2 regions of the Anoxybacillus sp. B2M1 genome follow, and region 2 is predicted to be linked to the other one. Evidence: riboswitches for the same ligand, from Rfam matches in the RefSeq annotation. Region 2 holds a riboswitch; the other holds the start of a gene.
The links. Region 2 has a riboswitch for FMN ahead of ribD (bifunctional diaminohydroxyphosphoribosylaminopyrimidine deaminase/5-amino-6-(5-phosphoribosylamino)uracil reductase RibD). Riboswitches for the same ligand answer to the same signal wherever they lie in the genome.
Positions count from the first base shown of each region.

Region 1 (10,884 bases), 780 kb from region 2:
AACAGCGCTTCTTTAACAAAGACGAAGCGCGGCTTAGCGGACGGCTCTCATCCCACACAAAAGGGGATCCGATCTATTAAAAAGCCTCTCCCGCTTGTTTTTTGATTTGGTTAATCGCCAGCCAGCTATATACTAACGCGACGATATAATAAATCAATCCCGGTAAACGGAAATGGAACAGCTTAAAGATCAGATCAAGGATGATCGGCAAAGATAATGAATAAATGCTCAAGCTGTATAGCCGGCCAAAAGGCAAGTTCGCTTTTTGTAGCTTAGAAATCATCAGATTGATAATCGCTAAAAATAAAGCGCTGAATATTTTGCCAATGAAAAAGCCGATCCAAGCAATCACTGCCACAATGGGAGCGAGCCATTTTAAATATGGCAAAAAGCCGACCAGATCTTGTTTATCAAACGTTACGCCTTGAAAATCACGAAATAAGAAAACTTGTGTTTGCCCTCCAGCTTGCTTGCTAATCATCCGGTCCTTTAAAATCAGCACTCCCGACGAGTACGGATTTAAACGATCTTCTGTTGTTTGGCCCGTCGTATCGATAATGACAGCGCCATTTTTAGAATCATCCAACACAATCGGCATCGTTCCTTCTACATTCAACTCTCCGTTTTGAAAGGTGAATTCCGGGATTTTGCTTTCTAATGTTCCGGTAAAATGGCCGATGCTTTGATTAAATTGATAGCCGACAATGATGCTATTCAGCGTGCCAAACAAAAGCGCAAATAAAAGCAAATATAAAAAAGCTTTTCCTGCGCCTTGCGCCACCATGTCCGGATAACGTCTGACATCCCCTACGCTATAGCTCAATTTTTTAAAAAAGTTCATTCCTCATGCACTCCTTCGAATTTCATAAATAGACGGCATTCGCTCCAGCTTTAAGGGACAGGGAACCGTATGCTCATGCTTTCCATCAGCTGATCTCCTGTTTGAAACATAGATCACATGCTGCAACACATTCCATATTTTTTAGTTCTCAACCTCGCCGCTTATCTTCCATAATATTAACGTTCAAAACGCAAAAAGGTTTCAATCGATATTGAATTTTTTGTAATAAATGAAAAAGTTCCCTTTACAGACGAGTGAAAACGCGAATCGGACAACAGAATTTTATAAGCAGACAAGCATCTTCTTTCTTTGCCCGCACTATTAAAAACGGAGAGCGATACACATCAAACAGCTGCATCATGAACCGTCATTTTCTTTCTCCGTTTTAGAGAGGATGAATAATCTGACAAGCATCGTGCACGCTAAACATAAAAAAAGAAAGGTTTTATTATATATGAAAAACAGATGGATCACTTTATTCGCTCTCAGTGTCTGGTCAGTTGCGGGGATGGGCATCCAACCGATTGAAATCGTCCATCACGCGATCGCCCAAACCGAAATGCCACCATATGCCAAATGGGGAAGACTCGCTCTTCAAAAAACAAAGGAAAAATATCCAAACGCCCAAATCGTCGACTACCTCCATATTGGCCGCGACCAACAAGCGAATGTGACGACGGAAAAATTTAAGCTATGGCTGAGAACCAACCAGAAAGAATTTGGTGTTTTTGTCAATATCCAATTTAACACCGCAACAGAGCGAGTAATAGGCATTACCTTTCAAGAAACGCCAAGATAAACGGCGCGGTGATTTGACCGCGCCGTTTTCGGTTCACTTGATTCTTATAAATCAAATTACTTACTCGGATGCTTGCGATTGTATGAAATATTCCGGTGTCAAATGTTCAGACTGAACAATCATCGCGGTCATTCCTTGCTCGCTTCCCGATTCGTGCCATTCGCCTTTTTCCTAAAACACCGCCTCTCCACTTTTGACAAACACTTTTTTGCGATCCGCCCCTGTCACCCAGCCTTCCCCCTGTACAACAAGAAACAGCTGCGGCACTGGCGCTTCATGATAGCCGACCACTCCGTTCGGTTCGATGTACATGCAGCCGATGGCGGCAGATTCGGTTAGTTTCGTTATTCTCATATAGCTCGGTAACTTGGAGTTGTATTTTGTCATGGCGGTGCCGGCTTTTTTAGCAAATGTGAATAGTTTCATCATACAAGTCCTCCCAAGGTTCTCTTCGCCTTTTCGAACATTCAACAGATAGAAAGAAAATCCTGCTTCCAATCGACAATCGTTATGTTACTGCCTATTTTTCTTACGGTACTATAAAATTTCGTTTTCACTGTCGATTCCGTTAAGCCAGTGGCAGCAGCAATTTCAGCAAAGGTATATTCACCAAACAATTTAAGACGGAAAATTTGCTGGACAGACGCTTCAAACGTATTCAATACCGCTAAAATCCGCTCAACCTCCTCCTTGTATTCCAGCTTCAATGTAAAATCTTCTTCTTGCCCTAACTCGTGATCGATCTCCGTCACAATTGATTGCTGTTTGTAATATTTTGAGCGATAGTAGTTGATCGTTTGGTAAGTGGCAATTCGATATAACCACGTTCGAAATGACGCCTTTCTCTCGTCATACGAACGGATCGAACGAAGCATGCTGATAAATGCTTCCTGGGTTAGATCCATTGCTAAATCCTTGTTTAATGTCTGCCTGTAAATATAAGCATATAGATCCTTATAATAAAAACTGACAAGCTGGTTAGCGGCATCGCGATCTCCTTTTTTGGCTTTGGTGATCCATTCCTTTATTTTCTCCATTGACTTCTACTCCTACTTCTTTCAAAGGCTAGCCTTTCATTCATATATTCGTTATTTATTAGAAAATAGTTTGAAAGTTTCTCTATTTTATTTCAAATCTAGTACGCTTTGGCGTAACAAAAGCAAGTCACCGCCATGCCTCCGACCTCCGCTCTACTTTTGAATGAACAATAAATTCCATTTATATGTAATATAACATTTAAATAATCCCCCAGTTGTCAAAAAAACGGTCCTCCGTTCTTGTTAAACAGTCGAGCCCCCTTTTTCCCATTCAAATCTGCCATCATTTTTTGCTTCTAAAAACATTTTTTCTAAACAGAAAGATAGGGAGTCATACACGAACATATGTTCTATAATCAAATAGATAGTGGCCATACACAAGCAAGCCTAGAATCGTTTCTTTATCTTGAGATGGGAGGAAAATCAATGAATCACCAAATCATTGAAAAAGATCGTTTTCAAGTAGTGGGAATCAAGCGGACATTTTCGCTAGTCAATGGAGAGAATCATGCAGGGATTGCTAAGATGTGGGAGGAGGTGCATCAAAACAGCACCGTTAAGTTATTATCATCACTGAACAATGGCTCATTAAAAGGCTTGATCGGTGTATGTACCGCACACAGCGATGACCAGTCAGGACAAACGATCGATTATTGGATAGCCGCAGAGTATAATGGCGAGGTGCCTAACGGGCTGTTGGCGTTAGAAATACCCGCTTCTAAATGGGGCATATTTGAGGTGCGCGGATCGATGCCGGAAGCGATACAAAAAGCATGGGAGCAAATTTTTTCAGAATGGTTGCCATCCCAACATTACAAGCTTGCAGGCACGCCGCAATTAGAAGTATATCCGGACGACGATCCAACCAGCCCTGATTTTTATTCCGAAATATGGGTTCGTCTTCAATGAAGAGCGTTTGCTATTGAGGCTGTATGTGCATAAAATGGCTGACAAATCCCCCATACTAAAATGATAGAGGGGGTGAAAGTGATGAGTGAAAAAGTGGTAGCAGTCCGAAAAAATGGCGATGGCTATATTGTTGAGCTCAAGCTATCTTCTGGACGGATTGTCGATTACAAACAGGCACAAGCGATGGCACAAAACGGCGAGATCGAGGGTGTAAACACATTTAGAGGGAAGGACGGCGACTGGCATCTGCGTAGCAATGCCGATGGAGATCCAAGCAACAATCTCGATAACTTGCCGACATTTTAAAATGAAAACGGCCCTGTTTCGAACGGCACTTCGAATGATGAGTCATGATTTCTACGTTTGAGGTGCCGTTCGTTCTTTGGGCCTTTTTAGTAAGGTTATGGAAATGATGGAGTCACTGATATAAAATCGTTGAATAGTCGGCAAGCCATTCGCTTGCCGCTGGGATATGCCCACCGATCATTGATCACTTATTTTCTGATTCAATAGGCTCAAGCTTTGTGTGAAGATATGATCGAATCTCCTCTATGTTTTTCAGCTCTCGCTTTGGAATAATATAAGCGCTGACAGCACTATTATAGAGATAAAAGCTGTTCCGGTCTTCCTTGAAAGCCTTTATGCCTCCCCAGCTTACTTTTGTTTCTCCGTAAGAAGTCGAGTCAACGATTCCTTCTTCTGTCATCACAAGATGATGCTCTCCTAATAACCCTTCATTATTTCCATCTTTCACCATTCTCTTTGCGCTGCGAATAATGGCTCGATCAAAGTAACTCGGATAAAAAATCATCCATAAAACCGCCATAATCGAAAATGTAATCAGCAATCCTAAAAAGGAAGCATGTCCGATTTCAGCAAATACCCAGGCAACCAAAAGAAAAAGAACGGGAGGGATAACTCGCTGAATCGCCAACGTTCTCCGGGCTGCTTTCGAATGCTTGATATGAAACAAATTAAACTGCACATAATCTTCTTCCGTTAACCGATAACGAATTTCCATGATTTTGTCTCCTTCCCTATGCTGCAATAGAAAAATCATTGTCTCGCGTTTTTAAGCATTTTTTAGCGTCACGATTGTTAGCTTGTGCCAAATGCTTGTCCACTTCTTTTTCCGCACTCGTTCTTCATACATTTGAGCCCGTTTTTTTGTTTCATAAAAATATGGAGTTGGCTTGACAAGAAGCTCACAAACATCTTCGACTCCCCAAGGTGCCGCCAAGACGACACCGCTTTTTTCATCAAGCCTTACCCCTAAAACAGTGGCAGTGTCTGGAAATTTGGACATGGCATCGACGGAAGATAAATAAGGAGAGCCGCCATTTATTTCATGCATTCGCGCCTGATTTTTCACCGACCATGGACGATCGGGGAGGAAATGGTACAGCTTCTGTTCCAGCTTCTTTTCTGCCGCTTTCTCCGTATGCTTGCGGTCAAAATAAATGACATCGATATCTGGAAGCGGCGTTCTTTCTTGAAATCCAGGCAGCACATCCCAAATTTTCGCACGGACAAATCTGGCATACACCCACCAATCGGGCAAATTCAGCGACTGTACGGCTCGCAATGTTTCCATCATCCACTCGTCCTTCTGAATCCATTGGATGATATTACGTTCGTTTTTCATCACGGTATCCATTATTTTAGCTCCTCACCTCGCCAACACTTTGCCCGAAGCACAGGCAAAAGAGCCATTGCTGCACTTCCGGCACCCGCAGCCATAAAAAGCATTGTAAAATAATGCCCACCGATCGTCGGGGAATCGGCTACGATCACCCCCAGTATCCAAAATAGCAGACTACCGGCATAAAACAAGCGAAATCTTTTGTTGTTTCTCCGGCATAGCCAATACCCTGTTAGCATCACTATATAAATAATGCTCAATGCCATAAGCAAAGGAAAAGCAGGCTTGAATTTAGCAGCATAAATAAAATGATCGAGCTGTGAAATATCGCTGCTATTGGTGATGGAACCATGCAGCATCTGTGAAAAAAAAGCAGAATACTTCCACTCCCATGGGTTAGACCTTATTTCGCTTCCTTCGTACCAAGAAGCAAGAGTGGAAAAAACAAACACAAAAAAGGCGAGAATATACTGAATCATCCAGCCCACGGCCTTGTTCCCCCCTTGTAAATGGAAATAGGTCGCTAAACAGCACATGTTTGCATCTATTACCATTTAAGCATATATATAGGAAAATAAACAAGATATTTCGATTCATACCACCTCATAAACAAGCTCCTATGTCACAATCGCAAACGTTCCATTCGAATCTCCATAAGAAACCATTACGATTCACATAAGATCCAACGTTTCGCCTAACACGCTATGTCCGATGCTACTCAAATTTTTCAAGAATAAAAAACGTAATAGAATCTCGATTAGTGCTACAGTAAAAAAAGAAAATTGGCCTCCCCAATGCCCCTTAACTCACCGAGTACTTATTGATCGCTAGTGCTCTATCTTGTTTATGTATGCGGTAGTAACGGAGCGTTAAAATGACATCATCAAAATCAAGATAAGCCCTCTCCGTTTTCTGAATTCCCGCTTGCGTTTTGGTTACGTGAAAAGGGAGTGTTCACCTACAGAAGCTTCGCCATATAATATTCATCGACATATTGCCCGTCGATTTTCAGCGAATGGCGTTTGATTCCCTCCTGAACAAATCCCATTTTTTTATAGAGAGAAATCGCGGGGACATTGTCTGTCACAACCGTCAGCTCCAAACGATGGATCCCTTTTGTCCGCGCCCAGCGCTCCAATTCTGTAAATAGCATCGTGCCAATTCCTTTTCCCCGATAGGAAGCATGCAAACCGACAACGATATATACAGTATGACGATTGCGCTTAGCACGTCCGCCTCTTGCCACTAAATAACCGATGAGCTCCCCTTCTTCTGTCTCCGCCAAAAAAATCGCGGCATTTTCTTCATGCTCGATCGCCTCAAGCTGGCGGCGCTGCTCTTTAACCGTAAGAGGCCGTTCCCCCGCTTCAAACAACAAATAGGCTGATTCGCGCTCTACTTGCAAAATCAACGCTGTTAATCGTTCGGCATCATCCACCTTTGCCTGCCGAATGTTCACTCCCATCCCCTCCTTCTAAATAGATCTGTGCCAAATCCATGCTGCGATAACGAGCGAACGCCGTCTTTGCTTTACGAAATCCTGATTGAATATAAAACGGTTCGTTTCCTATCGTCGAAATAAGATGAATGCATGAAATGGCATCAAGCTGTTCGAGCAGATCTTTCATGATCGCTTTTCCAATACCTTTACCTTGATAATCGCGGTGAACGACGACATCATAAATCGCCGCATTGAATACGCCGTCTGACAGAGCGCGGCCAAATCCAACCAGACGGCCGAAGCAAAAGGCAAGCGCTACTATATGACTCGCTTGAAAAACTCGTTGAATGATTGGCTCTGTATGCTTAACCCAGCCAACAGATTCGTAGATTTCTCTCATCTTTGTCCAATTCGCATTTGCGATATCACGCACAATCTGAACATGTTCCATTATTCTCTTACTCCTTGTCCTTACTTGAAGCTCTCTAACTTTCTTTTCATGCCTTTCAATGTCCGGTTTTGCATCCATATGCTAACAAAGAGAAGCACTAACACTCCCGAAACCATAAGCGTAGAAGCAAACGAAAGGAACGAGCACTATATGCGGCGTCAAATCTCCATTCATAGGAACCCTCCTTTTTCATCGCCTTCTGCTTTCCGGAATATTCTACATCATTTGCCAATTTCCTTCCGGTTTGTATTGCATTTTCTCACAAATCTCCGTATGATGGTAAATCATATCATGTTGGAAGAAAGGGTGCAGAACATTGACAAAACAACTGCCTCCAGGGCAATTTGCAACGGAGAAATGGCCGATTCTTCACGAAGGCGATGTATACGAGTTTCATGAGGCTACATGGAAATTCACATTATTCGGCGAGGTGAAAGAAGAGGTTTCTCTTTCTTATCAGCAAGTTATGGAATTGCCAAAAACGATCTCAACCATTGATATGCATTGCGTCACAACATGGTCCAAGTTTGACACGACATTTGAGGGCATTGCTTTTCGCGAATTTTTGCGTTTCGTCGAGCTGAATCCAGACGTCGCTTATGTCAAAGTTTATGGATATTTAAACGGCGATCCCTTCGGCTATTCAGCCAATTTGCCTCTTCATGCTCTCATGAGAGATGACGCGCTTTTTGTGTACCGATGGAAGGACCCTCATCACGATTGGCAAGAGATCTCGCCAAAGCACGGCTATCCGCTGAGGTTCATTCCCCCTGCTTCTTTTTATTTATGGAAAGGGGCGAAATGGGCGACCGGCATCCGTTTTATGAAAACAGATGAGCCTGGCTATTGGGAAGTGAGAGGTTATTCAATGACAGCGAACCCATTTCAAGAGGAGCGGTTTTCCGATTCAACGCTGTCGAAGCTTTAACAAAAAAGCTGCGTTCGTAAACGCAGCCTTTTTGCGGCTCAGATGCGGCTTGCCGCTCGTTTATGCAGCCATGGACGAAGCCGGAGAAAAAGAAGCATAAAAACAACGGTTATAAACACGCCTTTTAAGGCATTAAATGGCAAAATCGCGGAAACAATGAGCGCTTTCGCTTCCGGGGCGCTCATTGCCGGCGAACCGAGAAAAATGGTATAGGCCGGCAGAAAGATATAATAGTTCAATACGCTCATCGCCGTTGCCATCACGATGGTGCCCGCCACCAAACCGATGACCATTCCCTGTTTTGATGCTGCTTTACGATAAATATAATAGGTCGGTAAAATAAACGTTATTCCAGCCATAAAATTCGCAAAATGACCGACTGGAACGCCAGTCGCGCTGCCGACAAGGAAATAGTTGAGCACATTTTTTAATAATTCGACGAGCATCCCAGCAATCGGTCCATACATTAGAGCAGCGACTAATGCTGGAACATCGCTAAAATCAACAAGCAAAAAAGGAGGAAATGGCGGAATCGGGAAATTGAGCAGCATCAATAGATAAGCGATGGCGCTAAACAATCCAATCGCCGCAAAAGCGGATACGTTCATGTTTTTCATGTTGATTCTCCTCTCCTTCTCGTGACTCATCCTCACAAGAAGAAGGCTGCCGACTGACCATAAAAAACCCTTAAGCCTAAACGCTTAAGGGAGAATAGCAGGCATGCGCAAACAGACGTTCAAGCGCAACCGCCGAACGCCGGCAAACCTTCATCTTCTCCCATCCAGACTATAACTGTCGGCTCCGGAATTGCACCGGATCCTGCCTTTCGGCTCGCGGGCTTAGAAGCTTATTCGCTTCATCACCGCCGGTCGGGAATTTCGCCCTGCCCCGAAGATGAATCAATCTAAATTTTATTTATTCCATTTATACTATACATGTTTTGCTGAATATTGTCCATGCATAAAGCTTCGCTTCTTAACGTTAAGGCTTTTATACGCTTTCCACGATCAACCGCCGAGATAACATCATTCATTCGTAAATTCATCTACTCGGCTGCAGAAACAACCCCTGTTCAGAGCTCTTGTCACTCATTCGCATCATAAAGCTTGTATCCGATGATCAATGGTCTAAATCAGGATTCCATTTTTTCTTGAAATAAGCGTTTTATGATAAAATAACATCGGAAAAAGATAGCAAATCATAAGGAGATGGACGATATGAAACAAGAAATCATTGAGCGCTTGACTAGATATGTGAAGGTGAATACCCAATCTGATCCGAACAGCGACACGTGCCCTTCAACTCCAGGTCAGCTCGAACTAGCCAACATGCTGGCAGAAGAGTTAAAAGCGATCGGCATGACAGAGGTGACGGTTGATCAAAATGGCTATGTGATGGCCACACTGCCAGCCAATACAGAGAAAGAAGTGCCGACGATCGGATTTTTGGCACATTTAGATACGGCGACCGAGTTTACGGGGGAAAATGTTCATCCGCAACTGATTGAAAGCTATGACGGAGGCGATATCATCTTAAATCACGAGCTTTCTATTGTTCTTTCGCCCGCCGATTTTCCTGAGCTCGCTGGCTACAAAGGACATACCTTGATCACAACCGATGGAACGACCTTGCTAGGAGCCGACAATAAAGCGGGCATTGCTGAAATTATGACAGCGATGGCGTATCTTATTCAGCATCCAGAAGTGAAGCACGGCGAAATTCGCGTCGCTTTTACACCGGATGAGGAAATCGGCAGAGGTCCGCATAAATTCGATGTGGACGCTTTTCGGGCGAAATACGCTTATACAGTGGACGGAGGACCGCTTGGCGAACTAGAATATGAAAGCTTTAATGCCGCACAAGCGAAAATTATCTTTAAAGGAAAAAACGTGCATCCTAGTACGGCTAAAGGCAAAATGGTCAACTCCATCAAACTGGCCATGGAATTCCATAGCCAGCTGCCAGCTCATGAAGCGCCGGAGCACACTGAAGGCTATGAAGGATTTTATCATCTGTTATCCTTTCAGGGAGATGTCGAAAAAACCACTCTTTCCTATATTATCCGCGATTTCGACCGAAACGCATTCGAAGCACGAAAAACAAAAATAACGGAACTGGCTGCACAGTTTCAAGAAAAATATGGTAAAGAGCGTGTCGAATGGGAAATAAACGATCAGTATTACAATATGAGAGAAAAAATTGAACCAGTGAAAGAAATTGTCGACATTGCATATGAAGCGATGGAAAATCTCGGCATTGAGCCAAAAGTTTCGCCGATCCGTGGCGGCACTGACGGTTCTCAGCTCTCTTACATGGGCTTGCCTACACCAAACATTTTTACAGGCGGAGAAAACTTCCATGGCCGTTATGAGTATATTTCTGTCGATAATATGGTCAAAGCAACGCAAGTCATTATCGAAATTGCGAAACTGTTTGAACAAAAAGCCTAACATCTTACATAAAAAGAAAACAAAAGGGTATTGGCCGCCGGTCATGTCCTTTTGTTTTTTCTATTCGTTCCATATGCCTTAGATTGGGACAGCATGTCGCTCTTTTCGCTCAGACTGCGCAGCTATATTACTTAAAGAACCAATATTGTTGTCATTCAGCTGGGCTGCTTTCGCCGCTGGAAGTGTCGTTTTTGGAACGATTCGCGACAAAAAAGCGATGCGTTTATTAGGAATCGGATTGATTTTTTTAACATTGCTGAAATTGGTATTTATCGATCTGCCGATTGTTTCTTTATGGATGCGCTCTATCCTGTTCATCGGACTTGGCAGCATTGGCGTCATCATTTCACGCCTGTTTTATAGACAGCAAAAACGATAAACAAACA
Region 1 covers NZ_CP015435.1:830,606-841,489, forward strand. The annotation lists gene GFC28_RS04010 (DUF1189 domain-containing protein) at 77-841, opposite strand; gene GFC28_RS04015 (YqzG/YhdC family protein) at 1,350-1,640, shown strand; gene GFC28_RS04020 (cupin domain-containing protein) at 1,812-2,069, opposite strand; gene GFC28_RS04025 (RNA polymerase sigma factor) at 2,108-2,677, opposite strand; gene GFC28_RS04030 (GyrI-like domain-containing protein) at 3,104-3,586, shown strand; gene GFC28_RS04035 (DUF3892 domain-containing protein) at 3,668-3,892, shown strand; gene GFC28_RS04040 (YcxB family protein) at 4,077-4,607, opposite strand; gene GFC28_RS04045 (nucleotidyltransferase family protein) at 4,659-5,243, opposite strand; gene GFC28_RS04050 (YjdJ family protein) at 5,243-5,707, opposite strand; gene GFC28_RS04055 (GNAT family N-acetyltransferase) at 6,187-6,687, opposite strand; gene GFC28_RS04060 (GNAT family N-acetyltransferase) at 6,659-7,120, opposite strand; gene GFC28_RS04065 (molybdopterin-dependent oxidoreductase) at 7,437-8,048, shown strand; gene GFC28_RS04070 (ECF transporter S component) at 8,087-8,665, opposite strand; FMN riboswitch at 8,814-8,948, opposite strand; gene pepT (peptidase T) at 9,266-10,498, shown strand; gene GFC28_RS04080 (DUF2339 domain-containing protein) at 10,647-10,877, shown strand.
Region 1: linked by a shared signal. The riboswitch ahead of GFC28_RS04070 (ECF transporter S component) and the one ahead of ribD (bifunctional diaminohydroxyphosphoribosylaminopyrimidine deaminase/5-amino-6-(5-phosphoribosylamino)uracil reductase RibD) in region 2 are both predicted to bind FMN.

Region 2 (10,884 bases):
TAATTCGCCAGCGCGCCCGCGCGTTTAAAGAAACGTTTGAAAAGTACGGGGTAAAAGCGCAAGTGGCGTATGCTAGCAAAGCGTTTTCGACGGTTGCTATGGTTCAATTAGTGGAGGAAGAAGGATTATCGCTTGATGTAGTGTCTGGCGGAGAGCTATATACAGCCCTAAAAGCGGATTTCCCTCCTGAGCGCATCCATTTCCACGGGAATAATAAAAGCCGCCAAGAGCTGGAAATGGCGTTGGCGCATGGTGTCGGCTGTATTGTAATAGATAATTTTTATGAATTGCAGCTACTCGAACAAATTTGTGCAGAAAGAGGAATGACGGCGTCTGTTTTAATTCGGGTAACACCAGGAATTGAAGCGCATACTCATGATTATATTTTGACAGGTCAGGAAGATTCTAAATTCGGCTTTGACTTAAACAATGGACAGGCTGATCGCGCGTTAAAGCAAGCCTTATCTTCTCCATCGTTCCACGTGCTGGGGATTCATTGTCATATTGGTTCACAAATTTTTGAAACAACAGGCTTTGTGCTGGCGGCGCAAAAAATTTTCCACAAAATCGCCGATTGGAAAGAGGTCTATGATTTTGTTCCGAAGGTTGTCAATCTTGGCGGCGGCTTTGGAATTCGCTATACAAATGAAGATACGCCGCTTCCGGCTGCGGAATACGTAGAAAATATTATTGCTGAAGCAGCAAAACAGGCAGCAGAGCTGGGCATTGCTATGCCGGAAATTTGGATTGAGCCAGGCCGTTCGCTTGTCGGTGATGCCGGAACCACGATTTATTCGATCGGTTCGCGCAAAGAAGTGCCTAATGTGCGTCATTATGTGGCTGTTGATGGGGGAATGAGTGACAATATTCGGCCAGCATTGTATGAAGCAAAATATGAAGCAGTGTTGGCGAATCGAGTTCTTGATGAGAAGCAAGAGGTTGTGGCGATTGCCGGAAAATGCTGTGAATCAGGTGACATGCTGATCTGGGACTTGCCGCTTCCAAAGACAGAAGCAGGTGATTATTTGGCTGTATTTTGCACCGGGGCATATGGCTATTCGATGGCCAATAACTATAATCGCTTGCCTCGCCCGGCTGTTGTTTTTGTTGAAAACGGCGAGGCGCAGCTCGTCGTTTGCCGAGAAACGTATGAGGACTTAGTTCGTTTAGACGTGCCATTACGGGCGAAAGTCAATAGATGACCATGCTATAGGAATATCACAATGAAGGTACATTGGATATCACATACTCCTTGAAATGAAAGCGTGTGATAAAACAAAGAAAAAATCGATCAGACGTGTAGAGCGGTAATTAGCTATTGACCGATTAAGCTACAAGCCTATTGTATGGATATGCGAAACGGCCAAAAGGTGCCCTGCTTGGGCACCTTTTGGTCATTGTTGCTGCTGATTGGATGAAGTAAACACGGATTTGATGGCATTCCAAATTTCTTTCAAAATATCAATGATATTCTGAATAAATGTTTTTCCTTCTTCTGAGTTCAAAAAGGTGGAAATCTTGTTTTTTGCTTTGCTAAGTTGATCGTTGACCTGATTCCAGTCAATGTTGAGATTCTTCATTTTATTAAATAATGATATTAGACTATTGATTTCATCCTGAGTGAGCGTAATTCCTAAATCCTTGGCCGCTTTTTCGATAAGGGAGCGCAAATCCGCGTCGGTTTGCGGCGGATTTTTGGCCATTTCTTCTTTAATTCTTGTTAAAAGGGCAACGGCTTGATCGTTTCCAATCGATTTGCCCAGCTGGGCGGTTTTTACCATTTCTTCATTTGCCACTTTTTTTACATCGTCAGGAATCACTTTATCGGATGAAAGCTCGTACGCTTTCATTAAACCGGTTAGCGCTGCGGTACCTGAAACAGGGAAAGGAGCTGTAATATAAATTTTAGCATCCTTGACACCTGCCGTGATAAGCGCGTTTGTATACATTTCCTTTGTGACCCAAGTAATATTATGCGTTTCTACATCAAGGCCGGAACCATTCGCTCCAATTGTAATCATAGATGATGAAATGGCTTTTGTGCCAATTTGCGCTTTTGGAATTAGGCCATCCAGATATTTATGCTCTTCTGTGTTTGACACGGTAATGGTTTGAGCATTTTCCGGAGCGTTCATTTCATTTAATACTTGCTGCTTTTGTGAGTCGGTTAAGTTTTCTCCAAGTGTAATAATAACATCGCCTTCTGCTGCATCCGCCGCTGCCGCTATCGGATACGCAAGCAGCAAAGACGCCATGAGACAGCCTATCAAGGTCCGTTTCATTCTTGCAACCTCCTTATTCTTTCTTTATTTCCACCATTCCTATTCTACATGCAAATGGAATAAGATAGAAGCGAAATGATGCGTATAAATGCCACTTGCTCTATGAACAGCGGGATGAATATAGCGCTCGTTCATTTTGTCTTTTAGTTGTATTTTATATAAAAGAGCACTAATGTTAATTATCCATTATTTTACTTGAAAGCAAAATGATCGGGCTTAACACTCGTTTTTCTGCTTCTTTCTCGAACAGGGAATGTCAGTGAACAACATCATTTGCTTACAAAGCGCTCCTTGTTCAAGAAGGGCATGCCCTAGTCGGCAAGCAAATCGGTTTGCCGGCTTCAGCAGAAAAGCGAGGAATCTAGTACGATCCGTTGGTTTTTATTGAATCCTCAACACGCCCGATAAAATGACTTGCTTTTTTTGTGTAACAAACAATGGTATGATAAGGGAGTATGAAAGAAAGGAGAATGAGAAAATGGCAAAAAAGGGTCATATTTTACTGGAAAACGGTGCAAAAATTGAGTTTGAATTATTTCCAAATGAAGCCCCAAAAACAGTGGCAAACTTTGAAAAGTTAGCAAATGAAGGGTTTTATAATGGCTTAACGTTCCATCGCGTCATCCCTGGCTTTGTCAGCCAAGGCGGTTGTCCGCGCGGAAATGGAACCGGCGATGCAGGCTATACGATTCCGTGTGAAACGGACAACAATCCTCATCAGCATAAAGAAGGAGCGATTTCGATGGCGCATCGCGGCCGTGATACAGGAAGCTGCCAATTTTTCATTGTTCATGAGCCGCAGCCGCATTTAGATGGAGTACATACCGTTTTTGGTCAAGTGACGTCAGGAATGGACGCGGTCAAAGCGATGAAAAATGGCGATGTAATGAAAGAAGTTAAGGTGTGGGAAGAGTAAAAGTTTTTACTCGTAGTATTAGTTGGGCATCACGATAAGGATAGGGATACCTCAATATTTGTCTTAGCGTGAACAAGGCAAGTCATAGACTTGCCCTTTTTGGATCGTAGGTTTGTACAAATTGCGGTTTGTTCATATTTATACAGCAAAAGAGCAACCAACCTGATTGTATTGGATACCACCAATACAACTTTATATGGAAGGAAAGTGGTTTTTGAGAGTGAAGTGTTTCCGCTTTGCTTAGAACGACAGGGGAATAGGCTGCTGGGAACGCGCAATTTTTATAGAAGCTTAACAGGATGAACGGTGTTGAGCTTTTTTGAAAGGATGAGGAAACGATGAAGAAAAATTGGATCCTGTTCTTTGTTCTGCTCGGTGTCAGCTTGATTTGGGGGCTTATTTATTGGTTATTCATAGCGAAGTGAGTGCGTGAGCATAGACAAACGATTGGATTGTGATATAATGATAAAAAATTACATAATCGTTTTGTATCCTTCGGGGCAGGGTGTAATTCCCGACCGGCGGTATTGAAACCGATGCGTTTCTAAGCCCGCGAGCCGAAATAGGCACGATCCGGTGCGATTCCGGAGCCGACAGTATAGTCTGGATGGGAGAAGGATCACATAAAGGCAGCACATTGCCGTAAGCGGAGCAGCACCAAAACCGTTTTTCCTTGCACTGTCAATGTGGATGGTAGATGTAGTGCTCCCCATAGTGGAGGTGTTTACTGAAAAAACGGAACAAACATTCGTGTTTGATGTCCGGCTCTGTTTTAGAACGGTGTTGTTCATGAAATGTGCAGCTTTTTTGGCATGCAAAACAAACATGTCGGTTTGTGGTTCTTACATATTTCTGCCCTGGGAGATGCGATTCCTAGGGCTTTCTTTATGGTAAAAAAGGAGGGATGGGACATGCAGAGCGATGAACGGTATATGCGTTTGGCGCTTGAAATGGCTAAAATAGGAAGCGGACAAACCTCTCCGAATCCAGCGGTGGGGGCAGTTGTGGTGAAAAATGGAGAAATCGTTGGTTTGGGCGCCCACTTAAAAGCTGGAGAGCCGCATGCTGAGGTTCATGCCATTCGCATGGCAGGGGAAAAAGCCGCTGGTGCGACAGTTTATGTTACGCTTGAGCCTTGCAGCCATTTTGGAAAAACGCCTCCATGTGCAGATTTGCTAGTGGAAGCAAAAGTAGCGCGCGTTGTCATCGCTACGACGGATCCAAATCCGCTTGTAGCTGGGAAGGGGATGGAAAGGCTAAAACAGGCAGGAATTGAGGTTGTGCTCGGTACGTTGAAAGAAGAGGCCGATGAATTAAACCGTGTCTTTTTTCACTATATCACGACAAAAACTCCATTTGTTACATTAAAATACGCAAGCAGCTTAGATGGAAAAATCGCGACGAAAACAGGTGATAGCAAATGGATTACTTCAGAAGCTGCGAGAGAGGATGTGCACCGCTATCGAGCCGCAAATGATGCGATTTTAGTGGGGGTTAATACGATCATGGCTGATAACCCTCATTTAACGACGAGATTACCTGAAGGCGGGAAAAGTCCGATTCGGATTATTCTCGATACAGACTTGCGCACACCGCTTCATGCAAACGTGATATCTAATGATGAAGCGGAAACATGGATGGTTGTCGGCAGTCAAGTATCCAGCGAACGCATGGCCTTATACCAAAGATCGCATGTGCGAGTCATGCAAATGAACCAGCCGCATATCGACATTTGGGAGGTGTTGCGCATGCTAGGGGAGCATAAAATTACTTCTCTCTTTGTGGAAGGAGGGTCACGCATTCACGACAGCTTTGTGCGCAGCCGAGCCTTTCAAGAAATTGTTGCCTATTTTGCGCCGAAGTTGATTGGCGGCCATGAAGCGCCTACTCCGGTTGGCGGCACAGGGATTTTGCGCATGGCAGAAGCGGCTGAATTAGCAATTAAGCGCGTTGAAATGGTTGGACCGGATATCAAGGTCATTGCCATACCAAAATAAAGAGGTGGAACATCATGTTTACCGGAATCATTGAAGAAATGGGTACGATTGAACAAATGAATCACTCAGGAGAAGCGATTACGGTTACGATTCGCGCGGAAAAGGTGCTTGAAGATGTCCGATTGGGCGATAGTATTGCGGTTAATGGGGTATGCTTAACAGTAACATCATTTACCGCTCGTTCCTTTACAGTTGATGTGATGCCAGAAACCATTCGAGCCACCTCATTGCGCGTGTTGTCAAAAGGATCAAAAGTCAATCTAGAGCGGGCGATGGGAGCAGGCGGACGGTTTGGCGGCCATTTTGTATCCGGACATGTTGATGGAGTGGGCGAGATTATCAACAAGAAACCGGTTGCCAACGCTGTGTATTATGAAATTAAAATTCCAAGAGAACTGCGAAGCTATATGATTTTGAAAGGTTCCGTCGCTGTTGACGGGACGAGCTTAACGATTTTTGGATTGACCGATGATACATTTACGATTTCGCTGATTCCGCATACGCGTGCCGAAACGATATTGGGCGATAAGCAAGTTGGCGATATCGTCAATATTGAGTGCGATCTCATTGGCAAATATGTAAAGCAATTTGTAGAAGGAAACAAAGCAGCGAAGGAACAGGGCGCGATTACCCTTGAATTTTTAGAAGAGCATGGATATAAATGAACGGAAAGGTGGGGACGACATGTTCGATACGATCGAAGAAGCCATTTATGAGCTCATGCAAGGAAATGTCATCATTGTTTGTGATGATGAGGATCGAGAAAATGAGGGGGATTTTGTTGCATTAGCTGAAAAAGCGACACCTGAAGTCATTAACTTTATGATTAAATATGGACGTGGGCTTGTCTGCGTACCAATCACAGAAGAGCTGGCAGATAAGTTGGATTTAGTGCCGATGGTTAACCATAATACAGATGCGCACGGAACGGCTTTTACTGTAAGCATCGACCATAAATCAACGACAACAGGAATTAGCGCATATGAGCGTTCCACAACGATTCGGGAGCTTTTGAATCCACATGCGAAAGCAAGCGACTTTAAACGACCGGGCCACATTTTTCCGCTTGTGGCGAAAAAGGGAGGCGTTTTGCGGCGCGCCGGACATACGGAAGCAGCAGTTGATTTGGCTCGTCTATGCGGGGCAAAGCCAGTCGGTGTCATTTGTGAAATCATTAAGGAAGACGGGGAAATGGCCCGCGTACCGGATTTGCGAAAAATAGCCGATGAATTTGATTTGAAAATGATTACGATTAAAGATTTAATTCAATACCGCAACAAAAAAGAGAAGTTAGTAAAAAGAGAAGTAGAAATTACCTTGCCGACGGAATTTGGCGAGTTTAAAGCGATCGGCTACACAAACTCAGTTGATGGAAAAGAGCATATCGCGCTTGTCAAAGGGGAAGTGATTCCCGATGAACCAATACTTGTCCGCGTTCATTCCGAATGTTTAACCGGAGATGTATTCGGCTCATATCGTTGCGATTGCGGTCCACAGCTTCATGCAGCTTTGCGGCAAATTGAAGAGGCAGGAAGAGGCATTTTATTGTATATGCGTCAAGAAGGACGCGGAATCGGCTTATTGAACAAACTTCGCGCCTATAAGCTTCAGGAACAAGGATACGATACGGTTGAAGCGAATGAAAAGCTGGGCTTTCCAGCTGATTTGCGCGATTACGGAATTGGCGCTCAAATTTTAAAAGATTTAGGCGTAACGAAAATGCGATTACTTACGAACAACCCGCGCAAAATCGCCGGATTGAAAGGATATGATTTAGAAGTGGTTGAGCGCGTGCCATTGCAATTGCCAACGAAAAAGGAAAATGAGAAATATTTAAAGACGAAATATGAGAAGCTAGGGCACATGCTTCATTTTTGACGGACTAAGCATCATTTTGATTATGATTGAAAAAAATAGGAGGAGATTTGGATGAAAGTAATGGAAGGAAATTTAGTTGGGACAGGATTAAAGATCGGAATTGTGGTTTCTCGTTTTAATGAATTTATCACAAGCAAATTGCTTTCAGGGGCGCTAGATGGCCTTAAACGGCATGGTGTCGACGAAAATGAGGTTGCCGTTGCTTGGGTGCCAGGAGCCTTTGAAATTCCGCTTGTGGCGAAAAAAATGGCGGAATCTAAGCAGTATGATGCAGTCATTGCGCTTGGAACGGTGATTCGCGGTGCAACAAGCCACTATGATTACGTATGCAATGAGGTAGCTAAAGGAATTTCGCACGCATCCTTAACAACCGGAACACCTGTCATTTTTGGCGTCTTAACGACCGATACGATCGAGCAAGCGATTGAGAGAGCGGGAACAAAAGCGGGCAATAAAGGCTGGGAAGCTGCTGTAGGCGCGATTGAAATGGCGAACCTGCTTCGCTCTTTTTCATAGAAAGAGTTCACAAGAGAGCAAATAGCGTTTATAATACGTAATGAGAAAACGGCTTTTGCGCTTTTCTGTCGCAGAAAAGTATCGCCAGTAATGAGGGGTTTTTTATGTTAATTCGTTATCGAAAAAACTATGAAAAAATTGCGATGGGGCTTCTGTCGTTTATGCCGACAGAAAAAGACTTGAAAAAGTTGCAGCAAACAATTAAGCAATATGAGACGAGCGACGACTGGCAGCTGTTTTTATGGAAAAAGGAAGAAGACATTCTTGGGATTATTGGTATTTTATTATCGGGTGAGCATGTAGCGGAAATTCAGCATATTAGCGTGAACCCTTCGCATCGTCATCAAGGGATCGGAAAGCAAATGGTAAAGGCATTAAAAGAATTATATCCGGATCGCGAGTTAAGGGCGAATGAGTATACAGCTGCATTTTTAGACAAGTGTGAGCTGTAGGAAGAGGCGGCCTAGTGTTTAGGCCGTCTCTTTTTTTGCTTGCTTTGCATGCGGGAAGCGATCACATCAGAGCGGTCGCGCAAAGCATGCTTATGGAGCAAAAATTCATTGCGAAGATCGCTTTCTTTGCCCCAGGCTCCTCCTCTTTTTTGGCAATATTCCAAGCATTTGGCGAGCAGTGCTTCATCAGCGATCGGCAAGTTGATGCTTTGATATGTTTCCCCTTGTTCGACCCGTTGAATGTACCATTGTAAAAGCTGCTCCAGCTGTTCATAATGGATGCCAAGCTGTTCCACCGCTTCTTTTTCTCGATGAAGAAGCAAAGCTGCCTTTTTCATCATGCGTTTTGCTCCTTGGACGTTATTGCGGCGATGATGATAAAGCGCTACAGCTATTTGAATCAGCCCTACCCACACGGGTCGTTTGTGATCCTGCTTCCAATGCTCTTCTAATATTTCATGACATTCAAAATAGTCACGGTCTGTATGAAAGTGAAACAAATAATCGATATATGCATCCGGGTACAAGATAGCCACCTTCTTTTCTATGACGAATCCAAATGGTTTTTTGGTATGATATCTTTCTCAAATAAAAACAGAGAGAGGGATGAGCGAAACGGCAACGGTGGGCTTTATTCGCTCTCGCAGTCGGCGCCGCTTAGATGAATTGAGCCACCAGCTTGCTTTCTTGCTTCTAATCATATTGTATCATAGGATCGGGAAAAATTTGCTTGGACAACATGCAATTATCATCTATACTTAACGGTAGTGTCATTATAAATGGTGGGATGAATGTGCAGTACAATGTAAAAATTGATGCGTTTGAAGGTCCGCTTGACCTGTTGTTGCATTTAATTAACCGATATGAAATTGATATTTATAATATTCCGGTTTCGGAAATCACCGATCAATATATGGAATATATTCATGCTATGCAGGAGCTGCAGCTTGATATTGCAAGTGAATATTTAGTGATGGCAGCGACGCTGCTGGCCATTAAAAGTAAAATGCTGCTTCCTAAACATGAAGAGGAACTGTTGGATGAAGAAATCAGCGACTTAGCCGAAGATCCGCGCGAAGAGCTTATGCACCGTCTATTGGAATACAAAAAATATAAAGAAGCGGCTCATGAGCTGAAAAAGAGAGAGGAAGATCGCTCTCTTTTATTTACAAAACCGCCAAGTGATATGAGTGCTTATGCATCAGAGCTGGAAATAGAAAAACGGCCTCTTGATGTTACCGTCTATGACATGCTTGGTGCTCTATCAAAGCTTTTACGCCGGAAAAAGTTGCAGAAGCCGCTCCATACAAAAGTGGCGCGTCAGGAAATTCCCATTGAACGGCGAATGGAGGAAATTTTGGGGGAATTGCAGAAAACAAAGACACGGAAAAGCTTTTTTGATTTATTTCCGTATTATGACCGTGAGCATATTGTTGTCACCTTTTTAGCGATTTTAGAGCTTATGAAGAAAGATTTAATCATTATTGAACAGGAACGGAATTTTGCTGACATTTTCATTGCGAGCAATGAAAGGATGGAACATCATGGAAATGAACGGCTATAAAGCCATTATCGAGGGATTGTTATTTGCTGCTGGAGATGGGGGACTATCGTTGAAACAAATCGCGATCGTCCTTGAAATTTCAGAGGAGCAAGCGATCAGCGTACTTGATGAACTGAAGGCCGACTACAGCAAAGCGGATCGCGGCATCCAATTAATTGAGCTTGCGGGTGTATATCAGCTTGCTACGAAGAAAGAGCATGCCCCGTATTTAAAGAAGCTTGTCGAAGCACCGGGCTCTTCCTCTTTATCACAGGCAGCGCTTGAGACTCTTGCGATTATCGCCTATCGTCAGCCGATTACGCGAGCAGAAATCGAAGAAATTCGCGGCGTTAAAAGCGATAAACCGCTGCAAACGCTGATCGCGAAAGCACTTGTGAAGGAAATAGGAAGGGCGGAAGGAACAGGGCGACCGATTTTATATGGAACAACAAAGGAATTTCTTGATTATTTTGGATTAAAGACGATTGAAGAACTGCCGCCGCTTCCAGAATTGAATGAAGAGGAAGAAACGGAGAGAGAGGCTGATTTATTCTTCGAAAAATTTGAAGAAACTTTTAAATAATCAAAATAATTATGGTAAGATAAACTTAATAAAAATAAGATGATAGACGCAGTTAATGAAACATCCAGTCATGTCGATTTTTTTCTTATCAAACCTATTTATAAATATTCACCTAAAAAAGAGCGCCGGTGAATGAGACTCGTGACATAGGATCAACGCGTTTGCCAACAGTTTGAATCCAATCTTCTCTATTTGCATGATAACTGTAATGTAACATTTGGATAAACAAGAGGATGGTGGCGTATTTCGACGGCTGGTGGTCGAACCGCAAATGGCTTCACGGGCTGCCATGGCTGTCCGTGTCAAAAGTCCTTCCTTCGGTTCTGCAAAGCTGCATTTGTAAATAAAGGAGGCATGGATCATGCGAATTCGCCGCTGCAAAGGGTATGAATTAGAAAAAGCGCAGCCGAATACATCGGAGGATTTTTTCAATCGCTCTGAGGTGACATTTGTAGAAGATGGGGTGGAGCGGACGTTGCATGTTTTATATGTGCGCTATTTTGATGAATGGTTTTCATCATTGACTCCATATGAACAAAACCCTATTTTTGCCGTCCATGAGCGTGAGGTTTATTTTAAAGATATTGTGGCGCTTGTATGTTTGCTGCAAAATCCGGACTTTCGTCATCGGAAGCGGGTTTATATCAATGATGAAACGGAGTTTCGTCGCTATTTTGCGCAAATGGAATATGAGAAGCTTCCTGAACTTTTTGCCAG
Region 2 covers NZ_CP015435.1:49,905-60,788, forward strand. The annotation lists gene lysA (diaminopimelate decarboxylase) at 1-1,202, shown strand, start outside; gene GFC28_RS00300 (DUF1002 domain-containing protein) at 1,395-2,282, opposite strand; gene GFC28_RS00305 (peptidylprolyl isomerase) at 2,761-3,198, shown strand; FMN riboswitch at 3,686-3,821, shown strand; gene ribD (bifunctional diaminohydroxyphosphoribosylaminopyrimidine deaminase/5-amino-6-(5-phosphoribosylamino)uracil reductase RibD) at 4,110-5,195, shown strand; gene ribE (riboflavin synthase) at 5,210-5,860, shown strand; gene GFC28_RS00320 (bifunctional 3,4-dihydroxy-2-butanone-4-phosphate synthase/GTP cyclohydrolase II) at 5,880-7,073, shown strand; gene ribH (6,7-dimethyl-8-ribityllumazine synthase) at 7,125-7,589, shown strand; gene GFC28_RS00330 (GNAT family N-acetyltransferase) at 7,694-8,041, shown strand; gene GFC28_RS00335 (DUF309 domain-containing protein) at 8,053-8,577, opposite strand; gene GFC28_RS00340 (segregation/condensation protein A) at 8,829-9,605, shown strand; gene scpB (SMC-Scp complex subunit ScpB) at 9,586-10,167, shown strand; gene GFC28_RS00350 (hypothetical protein) at 10,529-10,884, shown strand, end outside.